Regions from separate parts of the Dehalobacter sp. CP genome, predicted to be linked through region 1. Evidence: riboswitches for the same ligand, from Rfam matches in the RefSeq annotation. Region 1 holds a riboswitch; each other region holds the start of a gene.

Region 1 (3,154 bases):
CAGGCGAGTTCGTTATCCATATAATAGCCGAAAAGCCATGGGTCATTCTGATCTTCTTGGATCACCTTTCTAGCTAAGTCATCACAATAGTACACAAATTTTGGACTGAAAACATTCGGGAAACAATGATTGCTTGTGTCCAATCCGTATATTACATAATCTTCTCCGTATTTAGAGAAACTGTTCCCGAATCCAAACGATACCGTATGCGCTAGTCCACGATACCTCAAAGACGGTGCTGAATCTATTCCTAGAAGATTAAATCCCCAGCTGTTTAACCGCTCCGCAGTATTTTTTGCCCATTCTTCCTCAGACCCATAGATCTTTTTTACATTCTGTTCATATGGGGAATAACCCAATGCCTCTGAGTAATGTCCTTTATACGTCATCCTCTGTGCTCCGACGGCAATAAATCCTTTCCCATTAGGCGCAATCACCCACCATTTATCCCCTATTTTTTGGGTATGAAAAAATCCCGTTTTTTTACCGTTTATCGTCGTATCTGTTTCGATTTTAAGCTCAGGATATGAGCCAACTGCATTAACTTCATAAACTTTTTTATTTATTGTGCATTTTACGTTATCGTACTTTGTTTCTACGGCCGCACTTGTCAGAGCCGGAATTCCTTTGTTTGTACAATTCTCCGAAGAAAAAATATATTCTTTCTCCCATATTTTTTTACCATCTAACTCGCATACTACCCCTGTAATCGATTTATTGTTCAAACTTATCTTGAGAACATACGGCTGGTTATATTTCCACTCAATTCCATCTCCTACGTATGAACCAACTTTTAGTTTTGTCTCCCCATAATCTTGCACACACCATTGCCCATTAAACATTTCTTGAAGTTCAATATAATGCATTTTATTTTTAGCCTCAGGCCCTTCAACAAGTGCTAACGACCAATAATTATTATTGTCTGAATAAACTGATATCCCCGCCGACTTATACTTATCCCCTTGCGATACTTGAATAGTAACTTCCGATTCAAAAGTTAAATCAGTCCCAACGCTAGAATCATATTTAGCAAAGCTCTTTTTCAATGAATTATTTTGGAAACAACCATTATTTACTTCCCAAGATATATCGTCAGTGATCCACTTAGGGCTACCATCACTTCCAGCAACGTAGGCGGAGAAATCATCCTGCAATCTTTGACCGCTTATACTGGGTTCACTTCCAGCTAGTGTTGTTGGTGCCACTAAAACTAATATTAGGCTTATCGTGATTAACGTTTTGATTGTTTTTCTTAAAATGTTCATAATCTGCCCTCTCTAAAAACAAAAAACTTATTTTTTGGTAACTGGCTGCCATTTTACAGGCCCTATAGCTTTGCGTCCCTGCTTTTCAACAGGTTTGCCATTGTCAGTAATAAGTTAGACAAAAACAAAAAACTTAATTTTGGTAACTGGCTGCCATTTTACAGGCCCTATAGCTTTGCGTCCCTGCTTTTCAACAGGTTTGCCATTGTCAGTAATAAGTTTTTGTCCGATATTCATTTAATTAATAATTATCATATTTTCAATATTTAGTCAATAGTATTCTTTATGTTTTTTCTTTTTTCCTAATATATCTGAAAATGAGTAAAGCAATAATTCCAACAATTAAAACGTATAAACCCACGAATAAATATACGCTAAACGAAGTAACTGTCACTTTACAAATATTTGATATACTCTGATCTTCTGTACTCACCCTTATGAAAACTGTTCCTGGAGATAAGCCTTTGACCACTCCATTATTAACTGAGGCTATTTGCGGGTTATCTGACGTCCAATTTATTGTTTTATTTGAAGCGTTTGCCGGTATAATTAACGCTTCTAACCTCCGGGTCTGACCGACCTTGATAAATAACTCCTCGGGACTTATTTTAATATTTGTCACCTTTATGTCGTCCAAACTTGTATTTGGATTCTCATCAACAACAGTTTTGGTAATATTCACCTTAACATTATCAAATTGCGCTTCAAAGGCAGCTGTCGTTAGCGAGGGAATACCTGTTTTAACACAATTATCAGGTTTAAATAGATATTTTGTTTTCCAAATCAAAGAGCCATCCAATTCATATACAGCACCCGTAATACTTAATTTATTTAAAGTTATTTTTAATAAATAAGGGTGATTATAGTCCCAATGTAAATTGTCTGACGGTACTGTTCCCGTTACTAATTTGGTGCTTCCTTTATACTGGGCACACCATTCGCCGTTAATCATTTCCTCAAGTTCTACATAATGATTATTCTTGTCCGGTGCTTCAACCAAGGCTAAATGCCAGTAATTCTCATAATCTGTATAGATAGCAATTCCTGCTACCTTATACTTATCACCTTTAGAAGCTTTGATCATCACTTCCGATTCGAAGGATACTTCAGCGCCAGTTGGCGAGTTCATCAATGCAAAGCTCTTCTTCACCAAGTCATTCTTAAAATAACCGTCATTAATTACCCATGAAAACTCATTGGTCACCCAATTAGGCATTCCATCACTTCCAGTTGCATATCCAGAAAAATCGTCGTCATATACAAATGCCGTATTATTTGACGCATCATCCAATCCGGCCAAGGAGGTCGAACTGAAGGTTAACAGTATCTGAGATACCGTCAATAATACTGCCAGTGTCTTTTTCAGAATCATAATCCTATCGCTTTCCTTTCTATATATCCCGATTGGTTTACGAAGACCATCATAGTTATGATTCATCTAGTCTCTAAGAGAATACACATTACCATTTGTTGCTTTCGCTACACTGGTAACCAAAGCATAAGGTTCATCCTTTTCATTCACTAGTCCGTAATTTGTATCTAGCTTATAAGATTTTGTTAGTCCTTCAGCCGGAGGATCAACCCACATGAAAAATTCAGAACCGACAAGAAACGGCATATTGAATAATGCTTTTTGATATATTTCATAGGCTTTTGCTCTCTCCGTCTGCGTATCTACTCGCATACCAGCTCCTACGCTACACGGGAGTCCGCTATCATACGCCGGAAAAGACCATTCGCTTATCATTATTGGCTGCTTTGCTTTATTGTAAATCTGTGCAAATATCTCACTGAGTTCAACGTTCTGATAAACACCATTCACTTTTATTTGGTCATAAGCTGTTTCCGTTTGCAGGTCGACTTTTCCATAGTAATTAAACGTACTTATA
Region 2 (3,154 bases), 1.2 Mb from region 1:
AAGGAACTTTCTTCTATTTTGATCAAAACTGCGATACAGCTTGTTATCGAAGCCATTAGTCAGGCCCAAACCTCTGCCCCGCAAAAACGCGTTAGCCCCTTCCCTGTTCAGGAAGCCGCTGACACTCCTGCTGTGGAAATTTCTCAACAGGCGGTTCCAAAAAACATTGACTGGGAAGAATTAGACGACGCCACCATCCTTCAACAGATTCTGGATCCTGGGATCCTGGAAGAAATCATTGAACCTTCTGTACAGAACACGATAGACAGTAGCTCCCCTCCTCCTTTTATCAGCTATGTTACCTTGAATCGTCTCGGGCTTACCATGCAGAACCTAAACAAGATTTTGGATTCGGACGAAGATTTTGAAATGCATATCATCGACTGCAACTCCAAAGATAATACCTGGAATTATATCAAAAGCCTTCAGGACAAAAGAATTAAATCCAAAACACGCTTTAAGGTTAACCGGGGACCGATCTATGTCCTGAACTACAACCTCAGAAAAAGAAAACCCAACCAGTATTTCTTCACGATTGACAGCGATGTCTATATCAAGACCAAAAACTGGCTGACCAGGTATATGGAAATATTTGAAGCTTTTCCGGAAGTGGGTCTCTTAGGAATCATGCGGGATAACCCTTATCCGAGATTTCTCCCTCCCGTCATTCCTCAGGTCAAGAATGATCTGTCCTATCTTCAGCTGAGAAATGCCGGCATTGATGTAATCATGGATTTTATTCCGGGATGTCTTCAGGGGTTACGGCCCGAGCTCATTGACCGGATCGGTTATTGGAATGAGGAATGCGGGTATGGCGATGCTGAATTATCACCAAGGATTGTGCATTATACACCTTTCAAAGTCGGCTTTGTCACGACCGTGGAAATTGATATGACCCAGTTCATCGGCTGTGACAAGTGTCAGGCCCAAAACCTCTGCACGCTGAACAGAAGCATAAAGACCTGCTTTATGCTGGCCAAGCAAGCCAACAGTAACGAAAGCTTTGCCAAAAAGGCTAAATGGAAATACCTCGAAGTATTTCAAGAGCTAGCCGATGGAAAAAGAACAGCCTATTGCGCCTCACTTTTAGACCCTGCATCCCGGGAAGGGAATTTGTACCATGATGCCTGGGCACTCGAGAATTTTGAATATTATTTGAGAAGATCGAATTGATCTTTACAAAATATGAACGGAGATGCTATACTTCTTTTCTAGACACAATCCGGTTGATCAGGATTTTTTAGATTTCAATTAAAATATAATATGGTTTTTAATGTGTTGAGGCAAACTTCACGAAAGTGAAGGACGCTAAAGTCATGGGTCTAAATCAGGGAATTTGAAATGCATGCAATACAAAATGAATGGAATCCAAATGCATTTCCAGGATATTCTGACAGGATTGCCAGACTACAAGGATTTTGAACTTCTCAGGGGAGAGCAGTTCCTTTTATGGATCTGCTCTTTTTATTTCAACTATTTTGTATATTCTAACCGGTTAGGCCAATAAAAATTGACCACACTAATGATGGAGGTGTACGATTCATGACCTTGATTCTGACCCTTGTTATTTTTGTAGCTACGTATGCACTGATCGTAACGGAGAAAATCCCGCGGGCTGTCGCCGCGGCCCTCGGTGCCTGTCTCCTGATTCTTTTGGGTGTATTCCCGCAGGAAACTGCTGTGGAACACATCGACTGGAATACGCTGGGCTTACTTATCGGCATGATGATCATTGTCGATCTGACCAGACGTTCCGGTGTCTTCGGCTTTCTGGCTATTTGGGTCGCCAAGAAAGTCAAAGGCAATCCAATCAGACTGCTGATCTCTTTGGCTATACTGACTGCCGTTTTATCGGCTTTTCTGGATAACGTGACGACTGTTTTGCTGGTCGTTCCGGTTTCCATTGTGATTGCTGAAACCTTGAAATTAAACCCAATACCTTTTTTGATTACCCAGATTCTAGCCAGCAACATCGGGGGAACCGCGACCCTGATCGGTGATCCGCCGAATATCATGATTGCCGGACCGGCAGAGCTTACTTTTATGGATTTCATGGTGAACCTGGCACCTGTGGCGATTGTGATCTTGGCTGTTACCCTATTGGGCTTTTATTTTCTTTATCGCCAAAAGCTAAAGACCGACAAGGAATCCATCACCCTGCTGCTGTCGCAAAATGAATACGACTATATTAAAGACTGGGCCCAGCTCAAAAGAAGCCTGGCCGTACTCTCTCTGACCATTGTCGGTTTTATGCTGCACGCCGTCATCCATGTTGAGACCGCTACGATTGCACTGGCCGGAGGCATGCTGCTCATGGTGCTGAGCCACGAGGAACCGGAAGAAGTATTTCTGGCGATTGAATGGCCGACGATCTTCTTCTTTACTGGATTATTCGTTTTAGTCGGAGGATTGGTCGAAGTCGGCGTCCTGGACAAGATTGCTGAATGGAGCCTTGGGCTTACCGGCGGTGTGCCGGTCGTCATGGCGATGCTGATTGTCTGGCTTTCCGCTATTTTTTCAGCTTTCGTCGATAATATTCCATTCGTGGCCACCATGATCCCGTTGATTCAAAAAATCGGGGTCCTCGGTGGGCTGACACCGGAACAACTCCAGCCGCTGTGGTGGTCTCTGGCTCTGGGCGCCTGCCTGGGCGGAAACGGCACCATTGTCGGTGCCTCGGCCAACGTCATTGTCTCAGGGATTGCCGAAAAAAACGGCTATACGATCAGCTACAAAAAATATTTCCTGATCGGATTTCCGTTCATGCTTCTATCCATTGTGATCGCCTCGGCGTATATTTTGCTGCGGTACTATTAGATTCTTTCTCTCTCTTCAAAATGAGTATGAAGCAATCTGTGGGCAGTGTCACTGAAAGGCTGTCCCAGATATTCCTGATAAATTTTCTGGATTTCTGAATTCTCATGAGATTTTCTGATCTTTTTATTTTTATCTTCCTGATAGATGGCTTCCTGACGCTTGCGGACAATTTCAAAATTGCCGTGATGGTAGGGCTGCCCACCTCCGGCAATACAGCCTCCGGGACAAGCCATAATTTCAATGGCTTCGTACTGATTCTTACCGTCCCTGATTTCCTCGAGCAGAGTCCGGGCGTTTCCGAGCCCGCTGGCAATGCCTATCCGTAGCATCTTGTCGC
Region 3 (3,154 bases), 140 kb from region 1:
TAATTAACTCAATCCCTTAAATGTTTTCAGTTTTGGATAGAAATTCCTCCAATGCTTCACTAATATCAATATTCATGCGTTCAGTCAAAATAATCAGCCACCATATGCATTCGCCAAGTTTATGTTCCAGTTCGGATACAGTCTCCCCATTTGTCGGCCAACGCCCCTGTTGAGACATTGTCAGACGGACCACCAAATCGGTATCTGTCAAAAAAGTTAAGGCATCTTCTTCTACTGTCAATTCTTTTTCATGGTACTGCCTAAGCGCAAAGCATCTCAAAACTCTGCTTAGTGAATATATCGGCAAATATTACAATCCCGCTAATACACATCAGGGCATTGAGTGCCAGACCCCTGTTCGGTCAATGGAATGGCCTATTTCTTCCGTTATCGGTTTTGATTTTTGATCCGGTTCTCGGAGGGTTGTATCACAACTTCAAGAAGCAGGCAGCTTGATTTATCGTACAACAAATTGTATTGGTTCAACTGGATCATTTTTTTGAAGGCTACAAGGTGTTACAACAGGTACATTGTTGCCAGCAGGCCCGTAAGAGTCATAACGATAGCGTATGGCAGAGCCAGCTTTACCATTTCCAGGTAAGACAGGCGAATCAGCGGTGCAAGTGCAGAAGTCAAGATGAACAGAAACGCCGCCTGACCGTTTGGTGTGGCAACTGAAGGGATATTTGTACCCATATTAATGGCAACTGCCAGCTTGTTATACTGCTCCAGCGCAATACCTCCGGCTTTAAATGCCTGCTGTGTTTCAGTCATATATACCGTGGCAACAAAAACGTTGTCACTGATTGCCGAAAGGACGCCGTTGGCCGTAAAAAAAGCGGCAAGCTGATTCTGTCCTTCGATGTTCAATACCCATTGAATAATCGGCGTAAACAAATGCTGATCATGAATAACCGCAACGACGGCGAAAAATACGACCAGCAGCGCAGTAAACGGCAGCGCTTCTTCAAACGCATGACCGATGCGCTTTTCTTCAGTAACCCCGTTGAAGGCTGTAAGCAGGATAATAATCATCAGACCAATAATACCTACTTCCGCCAGGTGCAGTGCCAGGGAGAAGATCAGCACAACACCGCACAAAGCCATAACAATCAGGCGCACACGTCCGCGCATATTCCTGGCAGTATCTTTGACTTTTACATCATCTTCCATAACCTTTCGCACAGACTCAGGAAGCTGGTAGCCGTACCCCCAGAACTTAGTAACTTCAAGGATAATGGTAGTCAGAAGACCAACGATCAATACCGGGATAGACACAGGGGCACATTGTATAAAGAAATCTACGAAGTCCCATTGCATAATGGAGCCAATTAAGAGGTTCTGCGGTTCACCAACCAGTGTTATTGCTCCGCCCAGCGCAGTGCCCACAGCGCCATGCATCAGAAGATTACGCAGAAAACCACGGAACTCGTTCAGGTCCTCATGATGTTTTTCATCAACACTATGGTCGTGATTAATGTCATACGTTTCGTATACTTTTTCGCTGGAAGCAAACTTGTGGAAGATGCAATAGAAACCATAGGCCACGGCGATAATCACTGCGGTTACGGTCAGCGCGTCCAAAAACGCGGAAAGAACCGCACCTAGAACAGCGAACAGGAATGAAAGCGCGACTTTAGAGTGTACTTTAGTAAGGAGCTTGGAAAACAGGTACACAAGACCTTCTTTCATAAAATAGATCCCGGCAACCATGAACATCAGAAGAAGAATAACCGGCAGGTTCATTTCAACCTCGTGATAGACCATATGAGGGTTAGTAAGTCCGAGCACAACGGCTTCAATCGCCAGAAGCCCACCGGCAGGAAGCGGATAACATTTTAACGCCATTGCCAAGGTAAAAATAAATTCGACAATCAACACCCACCCGGTAACGTACATACCGGCGGTAACCATCAAAATTGGGTTTAACACCAAAAAAGCAAGAATTGTTCTTTTGTACCAGTCCGGAGCGTGACCCAGAAAATTTGCTCTGAATGCTTGTCCGATGCCCATTTGTTTCATATGTACTATCCTCCTAAGTGAAAATAAGATATAAAAAGAGAGCAATCCAAAATGGAACTACTCCCCCCCAGAAGTTCAAATTACTTGCAGCCTGGCAGTCATAGCAACTTACAAGCAGCCTTAGACCCATAGCTTTAGCGTCCTTCACTTTCATGAAGTTTGCACCAACCTGTACAACTATATATTGTTATTTTTGCTTAAGCTTTTATATTATAACAAAAAATTATTCTTTTGAATACCCAGTAGTATCCACTTTATGCTGAAGTGTCCAGGTATTTATCTTAAGTATTTTGCTTTTTAATATAATCCTTTAGCAAATCAGGCTATCTCTTATCCTTTGGAACATGGAACTGATTTTCATAAGCTTTACATTGACCAATTATTAATCCTGTACCATACATTTCTTCATTTTCCCAATAAAAATATCAATACAAGAAATATATCAACTAGGCACCTTCCCGCAGTGTCCATATCTTGCTGATATTAATCAACGTATAATGCGGCAAACTTTCAATAGATTTACTATTCCATTTTTTCTTCTCCACCTTCTTAAATCTGATATAAATCAAAACAATACAGATTACCTCTCGTTCTTCATCAATCCAATTACAAAAAGAATTTCATTCTCCTGTCTATAATGAGGTGTGTAACAAAACTTGTTGCCCGTTTATTTGTCGCCCTACATTCATTATGAAAATAGCCTAAAATGAACACCCTCATTCCACTATTATGGTAAATCGAGGGTGCTCTTATATGGTTATATTATACACTTTCGATTTTTTACTTTAAGTTTTAATATAGCCTCATTTGCATAGATGAGCCTACTTCGCCAATCTGCTTTTTTCTGTAAAAATATTTTTTATAATTGGCGAACTAAATAATAACCTTAGATTTACTTAAGCCAACCGTCAACAATATCCTTATTCTCATTTATCCACTTTCTAGCTGCATCCTCTGGTTTCATTCCTTCATTGATTAAGCCTTCAAGACTGCCGATCTGAGCATCCGACATCTTAAATTTTTTCAGCATGGCAGCAGCTTCGGCTTGTTTCCCGCTGAAGTCTTTATTGGCCAGGATGTGAATCTCTTCTGCTTCTCCAAATTCTTTCTTTGGGTCATTCAGATATTTCAG
Region 4 (3,154 bases), 690 kb from region 1:
CGGTCGTTGCCTGCCAGTCTGAGGGGAGAAGGGGCTTGATCCTCAATATTTTTGCCGACGACTCCCGTGCCGCCGATAATATAGGTGCGAGTTATTTTATAATTACTCAAGTGCATTTTTACCACCTCAGGCAAGTTATCCGCTGGCGTAAGCAGGATGGAGTACCCTTTAGCGGCGGCCACTGCGGAGATAGACAGTGCATCCGCGAAGTTTACTCCGCTAACTAGTGCGACCTCTTTGGTGCCAAGTCTCTTCGCAATTTCGACAGAAGTCACATATCTGTCCGAACCATAGATCCGGTCAGTGGTTTTTATACCAATTGTTTTCAGGGTTTGCTCTACATCGGCGGAGATTGCCTCGTATCCGCCTACGAGGATCGCCTTGGTTGCTCCTAATCGTTGTATTTCGTTTTGGGTATATCTATTGATAGTATTTTTTTCTGTGAATAGGATGGGGGCATCGTATTTTTTGGCTAAAGGACCTGTACAGAGTGCATCAGCCAACGCGTCTCCTTCGACTAGAACCACATAATCGGATTTTTTCCATCCTTCCTGCGAGATGGCCACAGCTGTTTGGTAGCGATCCGTACCCGCTAGCCGATTTTCATCAGCCCTAGCAATGTTCGGACTAGGCAGAATGATTAGCATCAGAACAAAAAAGCCTATTATAAGAAATGTAGAAAGTACTTTTTTCCTTAGATGTAGATATTCTAGATATTTCACTGCCAAATCTCCTTCATATAATATAGAATTATCGCTATACAAGTTATTATTTCCCATTCTAATCCTTATCACTTTCTAATTCTCTGTGTGTGACAATATTCCTCCAAATAATATGATAGAAAAAGTCATAAAATGTACAAATGTAATTAATCTACTAGGTACTTATTGAAAAAAACGATGGGATAAATAAAACATAAAGTACATAACAGGGGCACCCGAGAGGCACCCGAGGGGACAGGTTCATGATTGATATCATCCTCACAAGTTGATCTAGATTTGACAAACATTATAAGAAAAGAGAGGGGACGTAACCGAAACATGAAGTTACGCCCCCATGGGTATCAAGTTTACCATAGTTTAGACCCTGGGATCACAGTGGTAGGATGCCTAGCTCACATGAAGAGAAAATTTACGGATGCGATTAAGGCCTTAAGCCCGGAGGAGCAAAAGAAGACCGTTTACTTCAAGGGACAGGAGTACTGCGATTACCTGTTCCACATTGAAAAGAAATACAATGATGCTGACCCTGGAGAGCGTCGGATAAATGGCTGTTTCATGATAATCTTGTTATGAAAGAGTAACAGAAAAATGAGACAAATAACGCTGAAATCCACTTTAATCCTCCTTAGAGTTTTTTGAGTAAACTTGAGAAACTCTAATTTAGAGGATTTTCTCACGGATCTAAGAGAGTTTTCATACACATTCTTATTAGACGCTTACAATGATTTTAATATGATTCGGGCCTGCTGGTTTACAGTGAGCTCTTTTTTACGCCACTAGAGTTTACGCTTACTTTTTAATTATTTAACATGCGAATATTTTATATAATTTCAACATAAAGTAAATTTAAAATTAATTTTTATGGGACAAAAGTCTCATTTTTTATACCCCAATGGTCTGGAATAAGTCCGAAAACCTTGATTTTCAAAGTATTCTGGAATATAATGGCCTCAGCCAAAACGATAATGGCAAATCCGTCGAAAGACGGAGACGCAAAGCCACGGGTCTAACACCGAAAGGTTATGACAGCCGGGTTACCGAAAGGGGTAGATAGAATGATCCATAAGAAGATTCTCGTTTCAATTCTTTGTGTCCTGTTAATCATTGCGGTCGCGCCAACCTGTGTATTTGCTGAAACAACCACGGATGGAACCACAGTAACCGAGGATGTTTCAACGAGTACTCCTGATACGACCACAGATCCCGCTACAGATTCAACAACGACTGACCCAACGACAGACACAACAACAGATGCAGTAACAACCGATTCCACAACAATGGATTCGACCGGCCAGGCCTCAGCTGAAGATGAAGCCGGTGTAACGCCGGACAGCTGGCTCTATTCAATCGAACAGATGATTGAAAGTGTTCAGGTTGCTGTAACTTTCTCTGATGAAGGAAAAGCGGAACTGCTCGTTGAGTTTGCCAATGAACGGCTCGCCGAAGCGGAAATCATGTCCGAACAAAACCAGTTGGATTTGATGGAACAGGCTCTGAAAGTGTACTCGGATACGATAAAGAAAGCCAACTTCCAGGTACAGCAGATGATCGAAGACAACGAAGCAGCTGAAGGTACGGATACGACGGCTACAGATTCTGCTGCGGATGATGGGGCCGTCACGACTTCCACAGATGAAACAGTCGCAGAGGACACGGCAGCAACTGACACAGAAGAGAATACGGTGATCAGCAATCTGCTTGCCAGCATTGAGCTTGTTCAAAGCGATGCAGATAAAGTCGTCTTAAAAATCAGCGGCAATCTGACAGAAGATCAGGCTGAGATCATGCAGAATATCATTAAAGCCGAAGTTCAAAACACCATTGCGATCAAAGCTTATGTGGCTGCCAAAAAAGCCTATGGGGATGCAGTGCAGCAATTTGCAGCGGCCAAAGCAGAGTTGGGTGAAGCCCGTGCTTCAGGTGACGAGGCTGCCGTTGCCGCTGCCCTGGAAAAAGTCGAACAGGCTGAACAGTACAAAAACGACATGCAGGAGCTCAGGAAAGATATTCAGAAAATCAAAGTAGAGACGAACAAAGAAACGAAGGAAGTCTTGAAAGAGCAAACCCAAAACATAAAAGAATATAAGAAGGCCAATAAGGGCCAAGCCGTGAGCGACCAGGAAGATAGCCTGGAAGCAGGGGACGAACAGGATGCAACGGCTGTAGATAATCAGGATGTAACGGATACTGGCGATCAGACTGCCACAGTCGATGGCCAGTCTACTTCGGATGAAACAACAGTGGATGGCACAAGTGATGAAAGTGGTGGAACCGTCGATGCTCAAAGTATTCAGAACACAGTCACGAATACCCCTCCAAATAACGGACATAACGGTAAAGGGCAAGGAAAAAGATAGGACTTTATATTTTCAATAACTGAGAATCATTCAAATTGCATAAAATGCAATGCCTCCCAAAAAGAAAAACAGACA

The links. A riboswitch is a leader RNA that binds a small molecule or an ion and turns the genes downstream of it on or off. The one in region 1 is predicted to bind cyclic di-GMP.
Region 2: another riboswitch for cyclic di-GMP. It lies ahead of AAH944_RS03495 (SLC13 family permease); the one in region 1 lies ahead of AAH944_RS09300 (beta-galactosidase).
Region 3: another riboswitch for cyclic di-GMP. It lies ahead of nhaB (sodium/proton antiporter NhaB); the one in region 1 lies ahead of AAH944_RS09300 (beta-galactosidase).
Region 4: another riboswitch for cyclic di-GMP. It lies ahead of AAH944_RS12785 (DUF5667 domain-containing protein); the one in region 1 lies ahead of AAH944_RS09300 (beta-galactosidase).

The regions. Positions count from the first base shown of each region.
Region 1 is NZ_CP157399.1:1,875,568-1,878,721, forward strand. It holds gene AAH944_RS09300 (beta-galactosidase) at 1-1,265, opposite strand, end outside; cyclic di-GMP riboswitch class I at 1,299-1,374, opposite strand; cyclic di-GMP riboswitch class I at 1,404-1,479, opposite strand; gene AAH944_RS09305 (Ig-like domain-containing protein) at 1,549-2,637, opposite strand; gene AAH944_RS09310 (beta-galactosidase) at 2,704-3,154, opposite strand, start outside.
Region 2 is NZ_CP157399.1:691,224-694,377, reverse strand. It holds gene AAH944_RS03500 (glycosyltransferase) at 1-1,173, shown strand, start outside; gene AAH944_RS03505 (acetyltransferase) at 1-1, shown strand, start outside; cyclic di-GMP riboswitch class I at 1,273-1,415, shown strand; gene AAH944_RS03495 (SLC13 family permease) at 1,543-2,817, shown strand; gene AAH944_RS03490 (NADH-dependent [FeFe] hydrogenase, group A6) at 2,814-3,154, opposite strand, start outside.
Region 3 is NZ_CP157399.1:2,015,251-2,018,404, forward strand. It holds gene AAH944_RS09980 (hypothetical protein) at 17-241, opposite strand; gene nhaB (sodium/proton antiporter NhaB) at 517-2,022, opposite strand; cyclic di-GMP riboswitch class I at 2,105-2,196, opposite strand; gene AAH944_RS09990 (glycine betaine ABC transporter substrate-binding protein) at 2,915-3,154, opposite strand, start outside.
Region 4 is NZ_CP157399.1:2,565,727-2,568,880, reverse strand. It holds gene AAH944_RS12795 (cell wall-binding repeat-containing protein) at 1-722, opposite strand, end outside; gene AAH944_RS12790 (IS66 family transposase) at 1,041-1,295, shown strand; cyclic di-GMP riboswitch class I at 1,680-1,764, shown strand; gene AAH944_RS12785 (DUF5667 domain-containing protein) at 1,778-3,079, shown strand.